2 regions of the Alkalibacillus sp. S2W genome follow, and region 1 is predicted to be linked to the other one. Evidence: riboswitches for the same ligand, from Rfam matches in the RefSeq annotation. Region 1 holds a riboswitch; the other holds the start of a gene.

Region 1 (8,167 bases):
TCTTTCCGCCTTTCTTATTTAAATCACTTTTTAATTAGATAAAACATATTTCACAATCATTATCATAACATTCATAAGCAAGATTTCAATTAGTATCTAGTAATATAGAAGCAATGATATGAATTTGTCAAATATTTTGGAAAAAACAAGGGGATTAGAGTAATCAAACCCCTTCATTCTATCAACTTAAATATGATTTGAACATCCAAAATTCTTGACCATTTTGTCTTATTATAACTGATTAATTATAATTTGGACTCATTTAACCAATAACTTTAAAAAATCTTTACATTATTATATGAACCTTAAATAATTCAACATTTTATCAACCTAATGATGAAAACACACTTTTTAATTGAATTCAGATTGAATTAACTATTTAATGATGAAAATTTATAAATGACAAAAGTCTGCACCTATAAAAATATCATTTCGCACAAAAAAACCGCCCATCTCTATGAGATGAGCGGCACCAAAAAGATAGCGTCTTAATAACCTTATGATCGAGGTTATCTTCATTTTATTATAGACCTATAATATTTACAATGTCACATTCATTGAAAAATAAATCCAAAATCCCATGTTTAGCGACCTAAAAATTGTCGACATTGTTCAACTTTTTATAATTATTCTAATCTAGAATTCTTCATCTTCTTCTTTTTTTAACTTATATTGGTCTTCTCCTAAGATTAAATAAGCTAATTCATCTCGTGTATATTTAGATAACTCGCGACGACGTCCAATGTAGAAAATCGCGCCTAGTACCACCCAGACAATTAACGCAATAAAGGACTCTTGTCCAAGCGCAGCTGGTGAAGCTGGGTATAGCAATAATATTAAGAAAGCAATACTTGATACCATACCAATGATTGTCACGACTTTTCGCCACGGTGAAATAATATGCAACTCTGGATTATAATCATGTGCTTGATCATTCCATCTTAATAACTTATAAGCTGTGTAAGTGGTGTAGAAATAAGCAATGGATACACCAACTGAAGACATATTCACAATCCAGCCAAGTACATCGCGACCAAACCACGGCGCAATAATCGAAATGAGGGCCGCAAATAAAATCGCATAAAACGGTGTGTTATGCTGCTTGTGTAAACGCGCGAACATATCTGGAAGCACTTTACCACGCGCCATAGCAAATAAAACGCGGCTTGCTGAAATTAAAAAGCCATTTAAACCAGTGAAAATACCCATTGATAAGGCTGTAGCTAAAACAATTAAACCAGCTGTCCCCATCACTTCTTCAACCACAACACCTGTGCCCCATGAATGGTTCGCACCTGATAACTCCTGCCATGGCATAGCGACACCTGTAGCCACAATCATCATTGAATAAATCGCTGCTGCAAATAAAATCGCTAGCACGATTAACGATAAAGCTTTTTTCGATGAGAACTTAAATTCTTCCGCGGCTTGTGGAACGTTATCGAAACCGACATAGGCAAATGGCGCAATAGCTACCATGGTCAGAATCGCCGATAACGCTGTCATATCTGGCTTAAAGACAGGTGTTAAATTACTGAACGATGTGTCCCCGCTTGAAGTCATACCAATTGTAATTGTTAAAACACCTAATATTAATACAGCTACAAAAATAAACTGCATACGACCTGAGATCGTCGAGCCACGAATATTTAAAAATGCAAAAATACCAATTAATAATGTCGTAATTATAATTTCTGTTAAATAAACTTCCCATCCTGCTATTTCATATAGCTTTGCCTGTTCGATGAAATCCGGGAAGATGAATTTCAACATTAATGAAAAGGCTGTCGCATTTAACGCTACGATACATATGTAACCAAGCGTTAAAAACCAACCACTAATATACGCATGCGTCCGGTTCAACCCTAAGAAGGCGTAGGCAAATTCCCCACCTGATACAGGATATCCTCGAATGAGCACACCATAGCTGATCGCAATGACGATCATGAGTAGCGCTCCGATTGTTAGTCCTAAAATAACGCCTAACGGACCAGCATCGCCCATCCAGTTTGCTGGCATAACAAATGATGCCCAACCAATAGATGAACCGAGCGCAATGGCCCAAACCCAATGAGGTTTTAATGTTCTGTCTAATTTCTGACGTGTTAGTGATTTGTCTGACCTTCCACTCACGACTAAAAACTCCTTTTCGTATTAAAATGTTAAAGTATTACGCAAGTCATTGTCGCACACTAAATGAATAATAGGAAATCTCCGATGACCTCGTCTGTGCTAGTACGAGCAAGCATGAATGACTTGTGTGCATTATTTTTTAAAAATGTCGCAAAATATCAAAAAATGCACGCAAAATACCACAAGTATAAAATGATTGACCAAGGGTAAGGATGGAAGTAAAAAAGTTAGGTGACTCATGATGCGCTGGATTGGCTTACTCTTGTTTTCAATCATTATCTTCCCTTTTTATCTTCTTACTACACATGTTTTTGATAACTTTTCATTAAATAACTCAGAACAAATTGAAGAACCGGAACCTCAATCAATCACTACAACGACAGAACATACTCTAAATGCTTCTGAACACAAGCCTGTCACAACTGTTAGCTCTTCTGACAAAATCAAAACAGAATACATAAACAAACTCAATCAACTAGAAGAATCTGTTTGGGAAGAAATCAACCAATTAGAGAAGCAAGCGGAATCTGATCTTACAAGTACAAGTAACGCAATCAAAAGAGGAGCAGTTCTTTTAAAATATGAACGACAAGCACGGGAAATTGAAGAAGAAACTGACGAACAATTTACTGAACTTATGCAAGAATTAAAGCATAATGTCCAATCAGATCAAACGGGTCAGCACCTGTCACAAGAATTAAAATCGGAATACGAAGACCGTAAATCAAAACTAAAGTCATCCATATACAAGGAAGTGAATGCATTTCTTAGTGAATCATGATGAAGGTACGCAGATTACTGCGAACCCTCAGAAAACATGTTGAAACTTTTGGATGGATTGGGGGTAGCCAGTCTAAATATCAGAGGGTAAACTATACTTAATAAATCAAGAACGTGCTAAAGGCAAACCTTCTGAAAAGTTGGGACGCAAAGCTTTTGGTCTAAGGGGGAACCTACGATTGCAAGGCTGCCACCATGTGAATGGGGGGAACGAAAATGAGGCAAGCAGCACCAACTTCGTTACGTTATCTTGATCAAGAATGGATTGAGCTGATCAAAATGGCTAAAGCACTCGGCATTGAAAAAGAAGACATTCAACAGTTTTTAAAACATAAGTCAATATAATGGGATGGCGACGTCGCCATCCCATTTCGTTACTTATAATATGCCATTAATGCGTTAAACATCGCTTCATCTCGATTTTCTAAGGCTTGATCAATTAATCGCATGAAATTTTCATGCTCTAGAGTTGTAATTACATCTAATAACTCTTCTTCCGATACTTCGCAAGCATCTGAATTTAATCGTTTGATGAGCTCGTTCACATATGTTTCAAATTGTTCAAATGCCATTAATTGATATAGTGGTAACGTCAAGTATTCCTTACCATGCTGAAACACAAATTGATCATCTGTGTTGACAATCTGTTCGCTACGTCGATCGATAATAATTTCACGTGCTTCTAAGGGAATAAAATGATAAGTCTTGCCATGATGTTCAATCGAAAAATACTGAAACGCTAAAATAATCCTTAAATAAGTCTCATCTCGTTTGACATAATAAGGCTTTAACATTTTTACCGATTGCACCGCCACCACCCCCCACTCAAGATAATTTTTGAAAATTCTGTGTATTATAATTATGCACTATTTTTCAGAAAAATTAAAGCGATTTGACAAAATTTTTATATACAAATCTTATAAACTGTTTTAAACTACGATATAATGGGAAATAATTGCTATGTTAATAGTATAAATTAGTGATAAAGAAGGTGACATGATTATGCCAAACGGGAAATGGTTTCGTATCGGATACGGACTAATTATAATCTTACTCATTGTCTTCCTATCAACAAAAGTAAGATTCATTTTCGAACCGATTTTTGTTTTATTTCAAACATTATTTATTCCCATTATTATTGCGGGTATTCTCTATTATTTAATTCGGCCACTCGTCGATTTCGCATCGAAATACATACCGCGGCCATTGTCCGTATTAATCGTTTTTTTAACCGGTATTGGAATTGTGACAGGGCTGATTATGCTGATCGCTCCAGAATTAGAACGACAATTTAACAACTTAGCCAACTCGCTTCCTGATTTAATTGATGATGCCAACCAAATGTTACTCAATATACAAGCAAGCGATTGGTTCTCACGGATTTCACCTGAAGAAGATGCGATCACGAATTTCTTTAACAATTTAGAAAGTAACTTAGATCAAATTCTTTCGCAGATCGCTTCACAAATTACAGAATATATTGGACTCATTGCGAACGTTTTAATTACGATTATTGTGGTACCGTTCATTTTATTTTACTTATTAAAAGATGGTGAACTACTACCTCGTCGAATCATCGGTTTCTTACCTAAGCGTTATAAAGATGAAGCCGTGGAAATTTTAGATGACATGGATTCAGCGCTAAGTTCTTATATTCAAGGACAAATTATCGTTAGTTGCTTTGTCGGTGTACTCGTTTATATCGGTTACACGATTATCGACTTACGATTCTCGCTAATTTTAGCTGTTGTAGCGCTTTTAACGAACTTCATTCCATTTATCGGTCCATGGATCGGGACGCTTCCTGGTGTGGTTGTTGGTTTACTCGAATCACCGTTTCAGGCACTACTTGTCATCATCATAGTAGTCGTCATTCAACAGATTGAAAGTAATCTTATTTCACCCCAAGTTATGGGTAAAAAATTACAAGTCCATCCAATTACGATCATATTCCTGTTGCTGTTTGCCGGTAGATTTGGTGGTATCTTAGCAATGATCATCGCCGTACCGACTTACGCGGTTATTAAAGTAATCGTCAGTCACATCTACCGGATTATCAAACTAAGGAATAAAGATTCATTTGAATGAATAAGACCCTCTAGCTCAGGCTAGAGGGTCTTGTTTTCTTTCATTTCTTTTTCAAGATTTATTATTGGTTTTATATATTAAATACAACACCTTAGTTGTTGTATTGTGAAGAGCGAAGGTGGCGACTCCTTTGGGAACAGCACGAGCTCGAGACCCCGCAGGCCATACTTTTAGGCCGAGGAGGCTCGATCCGTGCCCACGGAAAGCGTCCACCGGTAGCGATTCACAATAACAACAACGGATAATAATTCAACTTCTCTTTCAAGCTCTATTAAGCAATCGTTTCGTAATTTTCCAAGAGAAAAATAGGAAGATCACAGCACCGATCCAATATAAAATCACAGCAATCGTCATCCCTGAATTATAAGGTGCAATTGATGAAACAAGCATACCACCTAATAACACACTACAAAGCGGAATACCGACCAAGAAAATCGGATGCAATGAACGATACGTAATAAAATCACCTGTATATTCTGATGGTGCTTTAATAAATGAGAATAAACCTGCTACCGATGCAATAATTAGAGCTACGATCGGTGTCCAAACTGTCAAATGATCATACATATACGGTGATAGATACATAAACCAAAATAAATCTGTCACAACCGCTTCAACTTGGCTTCCATTAAATTCACCACCATGTACATAAATCAAATGACTGATTAGCACGAGTAACCCTTGCGGCAAGAATAAAAAGATAAACGTTAAGGCAATTTGCGATTTGATTTCACCAGTAATCGATCCAATCATCATTGAAAAGGCAAAAATAAACGCATAAACCGCTAAAGGCATGATAAAGACTTCCCATAAATCAACATTCGATAATAAGGAGCTAAACTCTGATTGTGAGATGACCAATACCGCTAGCAAAAACGATATAGTAAAACTTAATACAATGGATAACATTCCGAACACATATTTCGTTGCAAACATTTGCTGACGCGAAAAAGGTAATGCCATCGAAAAATCATGACGTTTCGTACTTTTTTCTAAGCCAATTAAGAAGCCAGCAAGCAAGATTACAAGACCAATCGCAATCACACCAAATACGTCTGGTGAAAATAAACCATTTATTTCATTAGCCTTATTTTGCTCCCAAAAAGTTGGGTTTTCTTCCGCCATATTCCGCCACGTGTCCAAACTCATGACTGCATTCAAAAAATAACTTAATAAAAATACAATAAGTACACTCACACTAATTAACACATTATGCTTCCACTCTTTCATCCATAGTGCTTTAGGAAACATATAAGTCACCCCCTAATTTCGCCACAAACACGTCTTCAAGCGTCAGTGGTAATTCTTCAAAAAGTATCGGATCATATTGTCTTAATACCGCTTCATTTTCCTCATCATTTTCTTTAATTAACACAACACCGACACGACCTGATTGACTCAATACATCCATATGTTCTTGAATATCACTTGGAAATGCATCGTGATAAGCGACTTGCACCTTTTTATATTGTTGCTTTAACTCTTCCATCTCCACTTCTGATTCAACCGTTCCATCTTTAAGCACAACGATATGATCCGCCATCTTCTCAAGTTCATCCAGACGGTGAGATGAAATAATGACCGAGACGTCTTGTTTGGCTACTTCTTCAGCAATAAATTGAAGGATATCCTTCTTAATAATGACATCTAAGCCATCTGTCGGTTCGTCTAGCAGTATGTACTGCGCATTAGTCGCAAACGCTAGAATTAGAGAAAATAATGCCTTTTGCCCTTTCGACATTTGTTTAATTTTACCTGTCTTCTTGAAATTGAATTTATCCAGCAAATCATAATAATAAGTTTCATCAAACGATGGATAAACAGTCTTATAAAACTTCACAATTTCTTTGACGGAATAAGCCTTCAAGGCATCTGTCGAATCAGGAACAAATACAATGTTTTGCTTAATATCTGGTTCCCGGTAAACACTTTTACCATCTACTGAAATCGACCCTTTATCAGCATGAATAATCCCTGATATCATACGGAGTAATGTCGTTTTTCCTGCTCCATTTCGCCCAACAATCCCCGTGATCGTGCCTGGATGGACTTGGAAATTTACTTGATCTAATATACGCGTTCGATCAAGCGATTTGGTTACATGATTTACTTTAATCATCTGATTCTCTCCCTTCTTCTTTAAAAAACTCCTCGACCCATTGCTTTAACTCTTCTTTAGTCAAACCAGCTTGAATAGCTTTCCCAAATAAAGCTTCTGCTTGTTCTTTCAAATACCCCACTTCCTTTTCTTTCACAAGTTCTAATACGTCTTCTGCAATAAACGTGCCTTTACCTCGATAAGTCACAAAAATCCCCTCGCGCTCCAATTCTTTATACGCTTTACTAACTGTGTTGGGATTGACAGTCAACTGTGCTGACATTTCTCTAACTGAGGGTACTTGATCACCTGCAACCACAACGCCTTGTAACACACGACGTTTGACTTCATATATGATTTGTTCATAGATCGGCTGATTACTAGTTGGGTTTAAAATAATATGCACATCATCACCTCGCTTCTCTGTGTATTAAGTGTACTACATTAGATAGTACAGTTGCAACAGTTAATTAAAATAAAAAATAAAGGCTACCTTTTGAGGTAACCTTTATTTCCCTGAACATTTATCCATAGCTTGTATAATCGCAGCTCGAAAACCATTTTGTTCGAGTGCATCTACTGCTTTAATCGTTGTTCCACCTGGTGTACAGACTTGATCCTTTAATTCACCAGGATGTTTATCTGTATCGAGCACCATCTTAGCAGCCCCCAACAAGGCTTGTGCCGCATATTGATAAGCTTCCTCACGCGGAATACCCTGTTTCACCGCGCCGTCAGCTAATGCTTCGATAAACATATAACCATAAGCTGGCGAAGAACCGCTAATTGCCGGAATGGCATCCATCATCTTTTCATCTACTTGATCTGAGCGACCGTATAGTGAAAATAAATCATGAATCAACTGAATTTCATCATCTAGCACATGCTCATTTGCACAAAACACAGTCATGGCTTCACCAACGAGGGATGGCGTATTTGGCATCGAACGTATAATTTTCGTTTCCTTCCCAAAAGCCAGTTCAATATCTTTCATCCGCACACCAACCGCAATCGTTACAATAATGGTATTCCGATTAATATCTTTACGAATTTCTTCAATAACATGCG
Region 2 (8,167 bases), 400 kb from region 1:
CAACCATATGAAGAGGAATTTGAAATTCCTTATCGTGAAAATATGAACGTCATTTCCGCACTTATGGAAATCCGCCGTAACCCAGTAAATGCTAAAGGAGAAGAAACAACTCCAGTTTATTGGGATATGGGTTGTTTAGAAGAGGTATGTGGCGCTTGTTCTATGGTCATTAATGGAAAAGCCATGCAGTCTTGTACTGCATTAATTGATCAACTAGAACTACCTGTTCGTTTAGAGCCAATGAGAACATTCCCGGTTATGCGTGACTTAGCAGTAGACCGTAGCCAAATGTTCGATTCACTTAAACAAGTGAAAGCATGGGTTCCAATTGATGGTACTTACGATCTTGGAGAAGGTCAACGGATGCCTGAAAGTAAACGTCAATGGGCTTACGAACTATCAAAATGTATGACATGTGGTGTTTGTTTAGAAGCTTGTCCAAATGTGAATGATAACTCAGACTTCATTGGACCTGCAGCACTCTCACAGGTTCGTTTGTTTAATACACATCCAACAGGTGAGTATCATAAAGCTGAACGGATGGAAGCAGTTTTAGATGAAGGTGGCTTACAAGCGTGTGGTAATGCACAAAACTGTGTGGAAGCTTGTCCAAAAGGTATTCCTTTGACAACTTCAATTGCTGCATTAAACCGTGAAGCTACATTACACTCATTCAAGAGCTTCTTTGGTAGTGACCATCACGTCTAAGACTTCATAAAGGGCTGACTAAGTCAGCCCTTTTTTAAAACCTATATTGTCAGAATTTTAAAGTAAATATGGAGGTTATTATGAAAACACCAGGATATATTGAAGATTTTCAACAATGGAAAGAAAGCTTTTCTTTTTACATACCAATTGATATTCGTTTTTCAGAAACTGATATGTTTGGGCATGTCAATAATGTGTCTCCTTTTATATATTTTGAACAAGCTCGTATTGAGTATATGAATAAAATCGGACTGTTTGGCAGTTTAGACGAAAATACGACAAAAATACCTGTCGTAAGTGATCTTCAGTGCGATTATCTTAGCCAGATTTACTTCGGAGAACAAATTAAAGTTTTTGTTAAAACAGCACATATTGGTAACACGTCAATTGATATTCATTATATGGGGATCAATGAAAAAGGTGATATCTGTTTAGCAGGTCGAGGACGTGTTGTACAAATTCATGCAGAGAAACAAAAGCCAGAACCTTTTTCGGAGGATCAATTAGAACGCTTACAAAATGCTGATCAAGTAACAAATTAATAAAACCAAGACAAATGTTGCGAACGCGTCGCTTTAATCTGTCATAAACTATGGTGACTAAACATTTCCTCATGCTAGAAGTAGCTCACTTCTGTATGGAGGAGGGGTTACCACTTGGACACTAGACCATATCAACCTAGTAATTTATTAACAAAACGAGAAAGAGAAGTGTTCGAATTACTTGTAGAAGACAAAACGACAAGGGACATTGCAAATGAATTGTTTATTTCTGAAAAAACAGTCAGAAATCATATTTCCAATACCATTCAAAAATTACAAGTGAAGGGGCGTTCCCAAGCTGTTGTTGAGTTAATTCGGCTTGGTGAAATACAGTTGTAATTGGCCGGCTATTTATTAGCCGGTTTTTTATCTATAAGTTGATTTGTGTTGGTAAAAAAACACTTCTAGACTTTTAGCACCATTGAAAGCAGATTTTTTGTTATACTATGATGAGAAGATTAAATAGTTTATTAATAGAAATGATTGATGAAGCTTATATTTAAATTTTTAAGGAGGAAATCCATTGCATTCAACGAATGATTCGAAAGTGATTGCAGAACTCGAAAAAGACGTTCGTTACATATCTAATATGGTTAAACAACGAGGACGTGAAATTTTAAATCATTATCCAATCACACCTCCTCAATTTATTGCCTTACAGTGGCTTTTAGATTCTGGTGACCTGACAATAGGCGAACTATCGAAAAAAATGTATTTAGCATTTAGTACAACAACGGACTTGGTCGACCGAATGGAGAAAAACGAACTTATCGAAAGAATTCGTGACCCCAAAGATCGACGTGTTGTGCGAATTCATTTACTAAGTAAAGGAAAAGACATTATTGATGAAGTTATTGATAAGCGACAAGAATATTTAAAAGATGTGTTAAACAGTTACTCCCTTGAAGAAGTGGAAACACTACGTCGTTCGATGACTCAATTGTTTGAGGAAATGAAACAACAAGAAGAAAATCAGAAAGAAGACAAGGAGTCGTAAGCGTGAATAGACCAATTGCTGTCATTGATTCGGGCATTGGGGGATTGACTGTTTTGTATGAACTGAACAGACAATTACCTAAAGAACGGTTCATCTATCTAGGTGACACATTGAGATGCCCCTATGGATCTAAATCAGAAGAAGAAGTACGCCATTTCACTTGGGAAATGGTCAACTATTTATTAACATATGATATTAAAATGTTAGTCGTTGCTTGTAATACCGCGACTGCCATTGTACTTGATGAACTGAAAGAACAATTACCCATTCCAGTCATTGGTGTGATCGAACCAGGTGCTCGTGCTGCGATTAAATCGACAGAAACAGAGCGTGTAGCTATTATTGGGACGGAAAATACCATTTCAAGTCAGGCATATGACCATGCACTATTGACTATTAATCCTTCTATTCAAACATTAGGCGTGGCGTGTCCACTTTTTGTCCCTTTAATTGAATCGGGTGATTTAAGAAGTGATGAAGCTTATGCAGTCGTTGAGGAAAGCTTAGCTCCAATTTTAAATGATTCAACGATTGACACCTTAATATTAGGATGTACCCATTATCCGATGCTTCAACCGTTGATCGAGACCGTCTTAAATAATCACATAACGGTGCTATCATCTGCTTTAGAAACTGGCGCTGAAGTTAGTGCGAGTCTAGCATTCTATGAGTTGTTAAATGCTGATATGGAAGGTGAAGAACAAATTCCAATGATTTTAACGACTGGTCACTTGTCGGTGTTAAAACGCATTAAGGATGAATTATTCCATTTTAATAATAGTCAAGTGTATCGAGTGAGTTTATGATGAGGCACATACGAATGATTCGTATGGCCTTATTTTTGTGAATGTCTAGTTTTCGTTGTAAGATGATGCAATTAACGGTAAAATAATTTTGGGTAAGGAATATACTTAAACTTGATGTATGGTATTACTTGTTTTGCCATTCAGTAATAAATGTTAAGGAGGACAATCATGCGAGAAGACGGACGTCAATTAGATCAACTACGAGAGACAACGATCGAGACCAATTTCACGAAGCATCCAGAAGGTTCAGTATTAATTACTGTTGGCGATACGAAAGTGATTTGTAATGCAAGTGTCGAGAAGAAAGTCCCGCCATTTTTAAAAGGTGAAGGAAAAGGGTGGATCACAGCTGAATATGCTATGTTACCGCGCGCGACAGCTCAACGTAACATTCGTGAATCTTCAAAAGGTAAAGTAGCAGGTCGCACAATGGAAATTCAACGATTAATCGGTCGTGCGCTAAGAGCAGTGATTAACTTAGAAAAATTAGGTGAACGTACCATTTGGGTTGATTGTGATGTCATTCAAGCAGATGGTGGCACACGTACCGCAGCCATCACAGGAGCATTCGTCGCAACCACAATGGCCTGTGCTCGTTTAATTGATGAGAATTTAATTGATGAGATGCCTATTACCAACATGCTTGCAGCCACATCAGTTGGTATTGATAATGAAGATCAAGTTCTATTAGATTTATGTTACGAAGAAGATTCCCAAGCTGATGTTGATTTAAATATGGTCATGACTGACGAAGGAAAATTTGTTGAAATCCAAGGAACAGGGGAAGAAGCAACATTCTCACACGACCAGTTAAATGACATGTTAAAACTTGGAACAGACGGCATTACTTCACTCTTTGAATTACAACGAAACGCCTTAGGTGATGACGCTAATTTAATTAAAGGGTAGGGTTAAGATGACTCGAACTATTTATGTTGCAACAACAAACGAAGGTAAAATTAATGAATTTAATGAGATGTTTGCAGAATTAAATTTGAAAGTTAAAAGCTTAAAAGATGAAGTTCCTGAGATGGATGATGTCGAAGAGACAGGTACGACATTTGAGGAAAACGCAGTATTGAAAGCTAAGACTTATGCTGAACGCCATCAAGTACCTGTTTTAGCTGATGACTCAGGGTTAGAAGTGAAAGCATTAAACGGGGAGCCAGGCGTATATTCTGCTCGTTATGCTGGGGAAGCAAAGAATAATGAAGCTAATATTGATAAGGTCCTAACGCGTTTGAATGAGACTACAAACGATACACGTGAAGCATCATTCGTAAGTGTCATAGCTTATGCAGAACCTGGCCAAGAAACAATAACTACTGAAGGTCGATGTCACGGGGTCATAATAGATGAACGACGTGGTCAGCATGGATTTGGTTATGATCCGATTTTTAAACCTAATGGGTACGACCAAACCCTAGCAGAGCTTGGACCAGAGGTGAAAAATCAAATAAGCCATCGACATCATGCACTTGATCAGATGTTAGATCAATTAAAAACCGTTTTGGACTAAATTGTCCAAAACGGTTTTTTATGTGAATGACGATTAAGTTGTGAGTCATTTATCGTTCAGGGATATGGTCATGATTTAAAACCTAAGGTAAACTTTCACAAGCTGCACCATTTCCGTCACGATCTAACCCATGTGGATCGGAGTCAGGACCTCCTGCAGCTTCAAAAAACGCCTGGGCATTATCATGCGTATCGAAGTCTCCACAGTTTTTGTCTTCACCATTCGGGTCATAAGGGCCAGTATAACCAGAACTATCACTGTTTGAGGTATCACCTTCAGAGCTATCATCTTGTTGTTCATTCTCATTAGTCTGCTCATCATGATTAAAACCATCAGATTGAACGTAATTATTTATACTCCAAATACCTCGACCTGCATTTCTGGCATTAGATTCGGCTTGTTCAAACGCACTCATATGTGTATATGGAGGGTCATAGACATATGCCAAGCGAGCAAGTCCTCTTTGTAATAACATTTGATTAAAATTCTTACCATCTACCCAAAGATAAGCTAATAATCGATCGTAATGATCACGTTTTGGACCATCAAATTCTACTTGAACTTGTTTACCTGAAAGTTGATTTCTTGCAAATTCAGATGCTTCAGGGCCATAGGGTTGAACAGGTTTTGATGGATGTTTAGTTTCAGGTGTGTCGACTAGTAATAGTCTGACATCTTCAGTCTTGCCATTTAACTCTATTTCAATTGTATCGCCATCAACAACACGTGTGACAGTTGCTGTCTCCATGTTGGGATTATTGGTTTGATCTGATTGGTCATCGTCATTTGATGAATTTGTCTCACGATCCGAGTTTGATTGTGATGATTCCTCAGATGAGCTACTATCATTTTCTTCTTGAGCATTATTGCTGGAATCAGTTGTTGAATTGTCGTTTTGGCTTTCTTTATCATTATTTTGCTTGTTGTCACTCTGATCTTGCTCGTCATGATCGGCTTGTTGATCGTTGTTATTATTCTGTTCATCTTTCTCGGGTTCATCATCTTCTAAAGATTGTTCACTTTCTTTTTCAGGATTGTCATCATCGGTTTGGTTTTGGGTATCTTTATTAGTATTTTCATCATTTTGGTTTTCGTTGTCTTCTTCTGTATCTGAATTTTCCTCATCATCAGTTTCTTCATTTTGTATATTTTCTTCTTCATTACCGTTTGATTGATTATTAGCTAAAGTACTAGATTCATCCTCGACATTTGGTACGGCTAAAACAAATAAAATGAAGAACGTTAATGTTAATATAGTTGCAGATTTACGATTAGCTATAGGTATGATTTTAAACAAGTTTAAATGTCCCCTGAAAAGGGCGACAAGAGACCCTATAAATAAAGTGAAGAATATAAGTGCTATAAATTCCATTCTTAATACTCCTTATTAATTTAGTAATTTCTGTTTCTCTTTTTGGAATTCCTCATCAGTAAGGATACCGTTGTCCCTTAATTCACCTAATTTTTCTAATTGATCTAATTTGTTATCATAATTTTCAATGTTAATTTTTAAATTCGATTCAGTTGTGGTATTGTTTTGTTCTTTAGGTTTGTTGTTAGGCTTTAGATCAATCTTTCCTCTTAAGGTGCTTATCATCTTATCTGTTTGTTCACCCTTTATAAACCCTTTAAATAAATGCCTGGTTTCCTTATATTTAAAGCTGAGTTCGATTCTATTCTTATTAGGAGATAAAGTGTCGAAATGTTTAATTTGAGTATATTCGAAATATCTTATTAGATTATTAGTTGCGCATGCAAAGACTAGATAGTTTTCAAAAGCTATTAAAATACCCTTAACTTTTTGATTTTCATATTTGCAATCAATGGTATAAAGAGGTTTACCGTATTCTGTTAAGTTATCTTCAGCATATACAAACGTTAGTTGATGGTTTATGTAGGTCATTTTCTCAGCAAAACTAGGTTTATCATTAAACCAAAACTGATAATTTTTCATTTTTTCTTTCTTAGATTGACGTCTCTGTTCTTCTTTGTAGTCAGTTTCTTCTTTAGCTTTTTTCCATCGCTGCTTTGCTTTATTAAATACTGCTTTTGATTTAGTCATCATAATAATAGCCCCCTAATCCTTATAAATAAAAAGACACACTGAATGTAACGTTAGTGTGTCTTACTTATTCTTAGGCGTATTCTTTTCTATAGATTGGTCAAAGTTTATGTAATAAATAATTTTCTTGAACTAATTTTAAAACTACTGCCATTTATTAAGATAATGAATTTATTGCCTTCAATATAGCATAGTTAGTAGAAAAAGAAAACGAAAAGTGAATTAAATATGAACTTAAATAGAGTGTGTTAGTAAACGGGTAGGCTGCTAAGAGTAGGAATCAAAGAATCAAAATTTGGTTTTATAATATAATCCTTTGCACCAAAATTTAAAGCATGATTCATATCATCGTCTTGTCCCATAGAACTACAAATAATAACATTTGCTTTCGGATCCTCTTGTAATATTTCTTTAAGGACATCAAGGCCATTGAGGTCATCCATAACAAGATCTAATATAACGAAATCAGGTAAGTATTGTAGATATTGATTTAAAGCTCTGGCTCCACATGAAGCTTCTGTAATGACTTTATATTGGTTTGATTGATTTAAAATTGAAGCAATCCATCTTCTCATAAACTTTGAATCATCTGCTATTAAGACGGTATTCATTTTTAATCTCTCCTTTAGCATCATTGGCAATTTAGGAAAGGCAGCCCGGCCATCGTAGCTTATGCCTTAGATCCGTGGCTTTGCGTCTTTTACTTTCGTAAAGTTTGCCATAATTAGAATACTACCATATTTAAACAAAATGTTACACATTTCGACAAAAGTTTATCGAGAGAGGTTGAACAATTTAAAAAAGCTCAACTCTTTTAAATTAAAAGAGTTGAGCTTTTTCGTTTAGAGTGTCCCGAGCAGGAATCGAACCTGCGACCGACAGCTTCCGTTATTAGCATCACGCACTATTATAGCGGTGTTTGATTACGTTCAATGAAACGGTCAATTTTCGGTTTTGACCAGTTAAGAAATATTTTACTTAAAATAACGCGATCAGTCAAGCTAGAATAAGTACAAAAATGACGCAGGGCAGCCATTGCCCTACGCCAACTACAAAGCCAACGGTTTAAAAGCGTTTGATAAGTGCGAGGCGCGCCAACACCTTATAAAACCGCATTATCGTACGCCTTTGCCATTCGTCTAAAATAACTTTTTTCTCTCGCCACCTTGTCGATCCGCTAAAACCGACTAGTCCTGCGCCAACGGTTACCACCGTATCATAATAACGCCTGACACTGCTTATGAGTCAATGGTTATGAGCGTTGATGTGACGGTTTTGAACGATAAATATTACGATTATGTTACAATTTTTGACCGTTTGGTAGCCGTCAAACCCTCGACCTTTGAAAATTTGTAAGAAATTGTTGAGCGCCCGACAGCGCGCGAAATATCGCAACGCCCGCGGGGGCTGTCAACGTCAACTAAACACGACAAGACGACCAACCAAAGGCAAGCATACGGCAAGGTCGTACGATACTAACGTAATACTGATCGTGGTTAGTCGGCTTTACTCGAACGTATTCTTTTCCCCATT

What was found. A riboswitch is a leader RNA that binds a small molecule or an ion and turns the genes downstream of it on or off. The one in region 1 is predicted to bind cyclic di-GMP.
Region 2: it holds a riboswitch for cyclic di-GMP, as region 1 does, so the genes downstream of both, ACKXGF_RS09975 (response regulator) here and ACKXGF_RS11860 (anti-repressor SinI family protein) in region 1, are expected to answer to the same signal.

Annotation. Positions count from the first base shown of each region.
Region 1 covers NZ_CP177234.1:2,250,751-2,258,917, forward strand. Annotated here, with positions in the region: gene ACKXGF_RS11850 (APC family permease) at 637-2,133, opposite strand; gene ACKXGF_RS11855 (hypothetical protein) at 2,375-2,914, shown strand; cyclic di-GMP riboswitch class I at 3,026-3,108, shown strand; gene ACKXGF_RS11860 (anti-repressor SinI family protein) at 3,130-3,258, shown strand; gene ACKXGF_RS11865 (IDEAL domain-containing protein) at 3,288-3,722, opposite strand; gene ACKXGF_RS11870 (AI-2E family transporter) at 3,916-5,001, shown strand; gene ACKXGF_RS11875 (ABC transporter permease subunit) at 5,263-6,252, opposite strand; gene ACKXGF_RS11880 (ATP-binding cassette domain-containing protein) at 6,242-7,120, opposite strand; gene ACKXGF_RS11885 (GntR family transcriptional regulator) at 7,113-7,505, opposite strand; gene proC (pyrroline-5-carboxylate reductase) at 7,608-8,167, opposite strand, start outside.
Region 2 covers NZ_CP177234.1:1,849,875-1,858,041, reverse strand. Annotated here, with positions in the region: gene sdhB (succinate dehydrogenase iron-sulfur subunit) at 1-708, shown strand, start outside; gene ACKXGF_RS10015 (acyl-CoA thioesterase) at 789-1,250, shown strand; gene ACKXGF_RS10010 (helix-turn-helix domain-containing protein) at 1,365-1,589, shown strand; gene ACKXGF_RS10005 (MarR family winged helix-turn-helix transcriptional regulator) at 1,774-2,247, shown strand; gene racE (glutamate racemase) at 2,250-3,053, shown strand; gene rph (ribonuclease PH) at 3,222-3,962, shown strand; gene ACKXGF_RS09990 (XTP/dITP diphosphatase) at 3,970-4,572, shown strand; gene ACKXGF_RS09985 (thermonuclease family protein) at 4,655-5,869, opposite strand; gene ACKXGF_RS09980 (SHOCT domain-containing protein) at 5,960-6,637, opposite strand; gene ACKXGF_RS09975 (response regulator) at 6,883-7,245, opposite strand; cyclic di-GMP riboswitch class I at 7,282-7,364, opposite strand.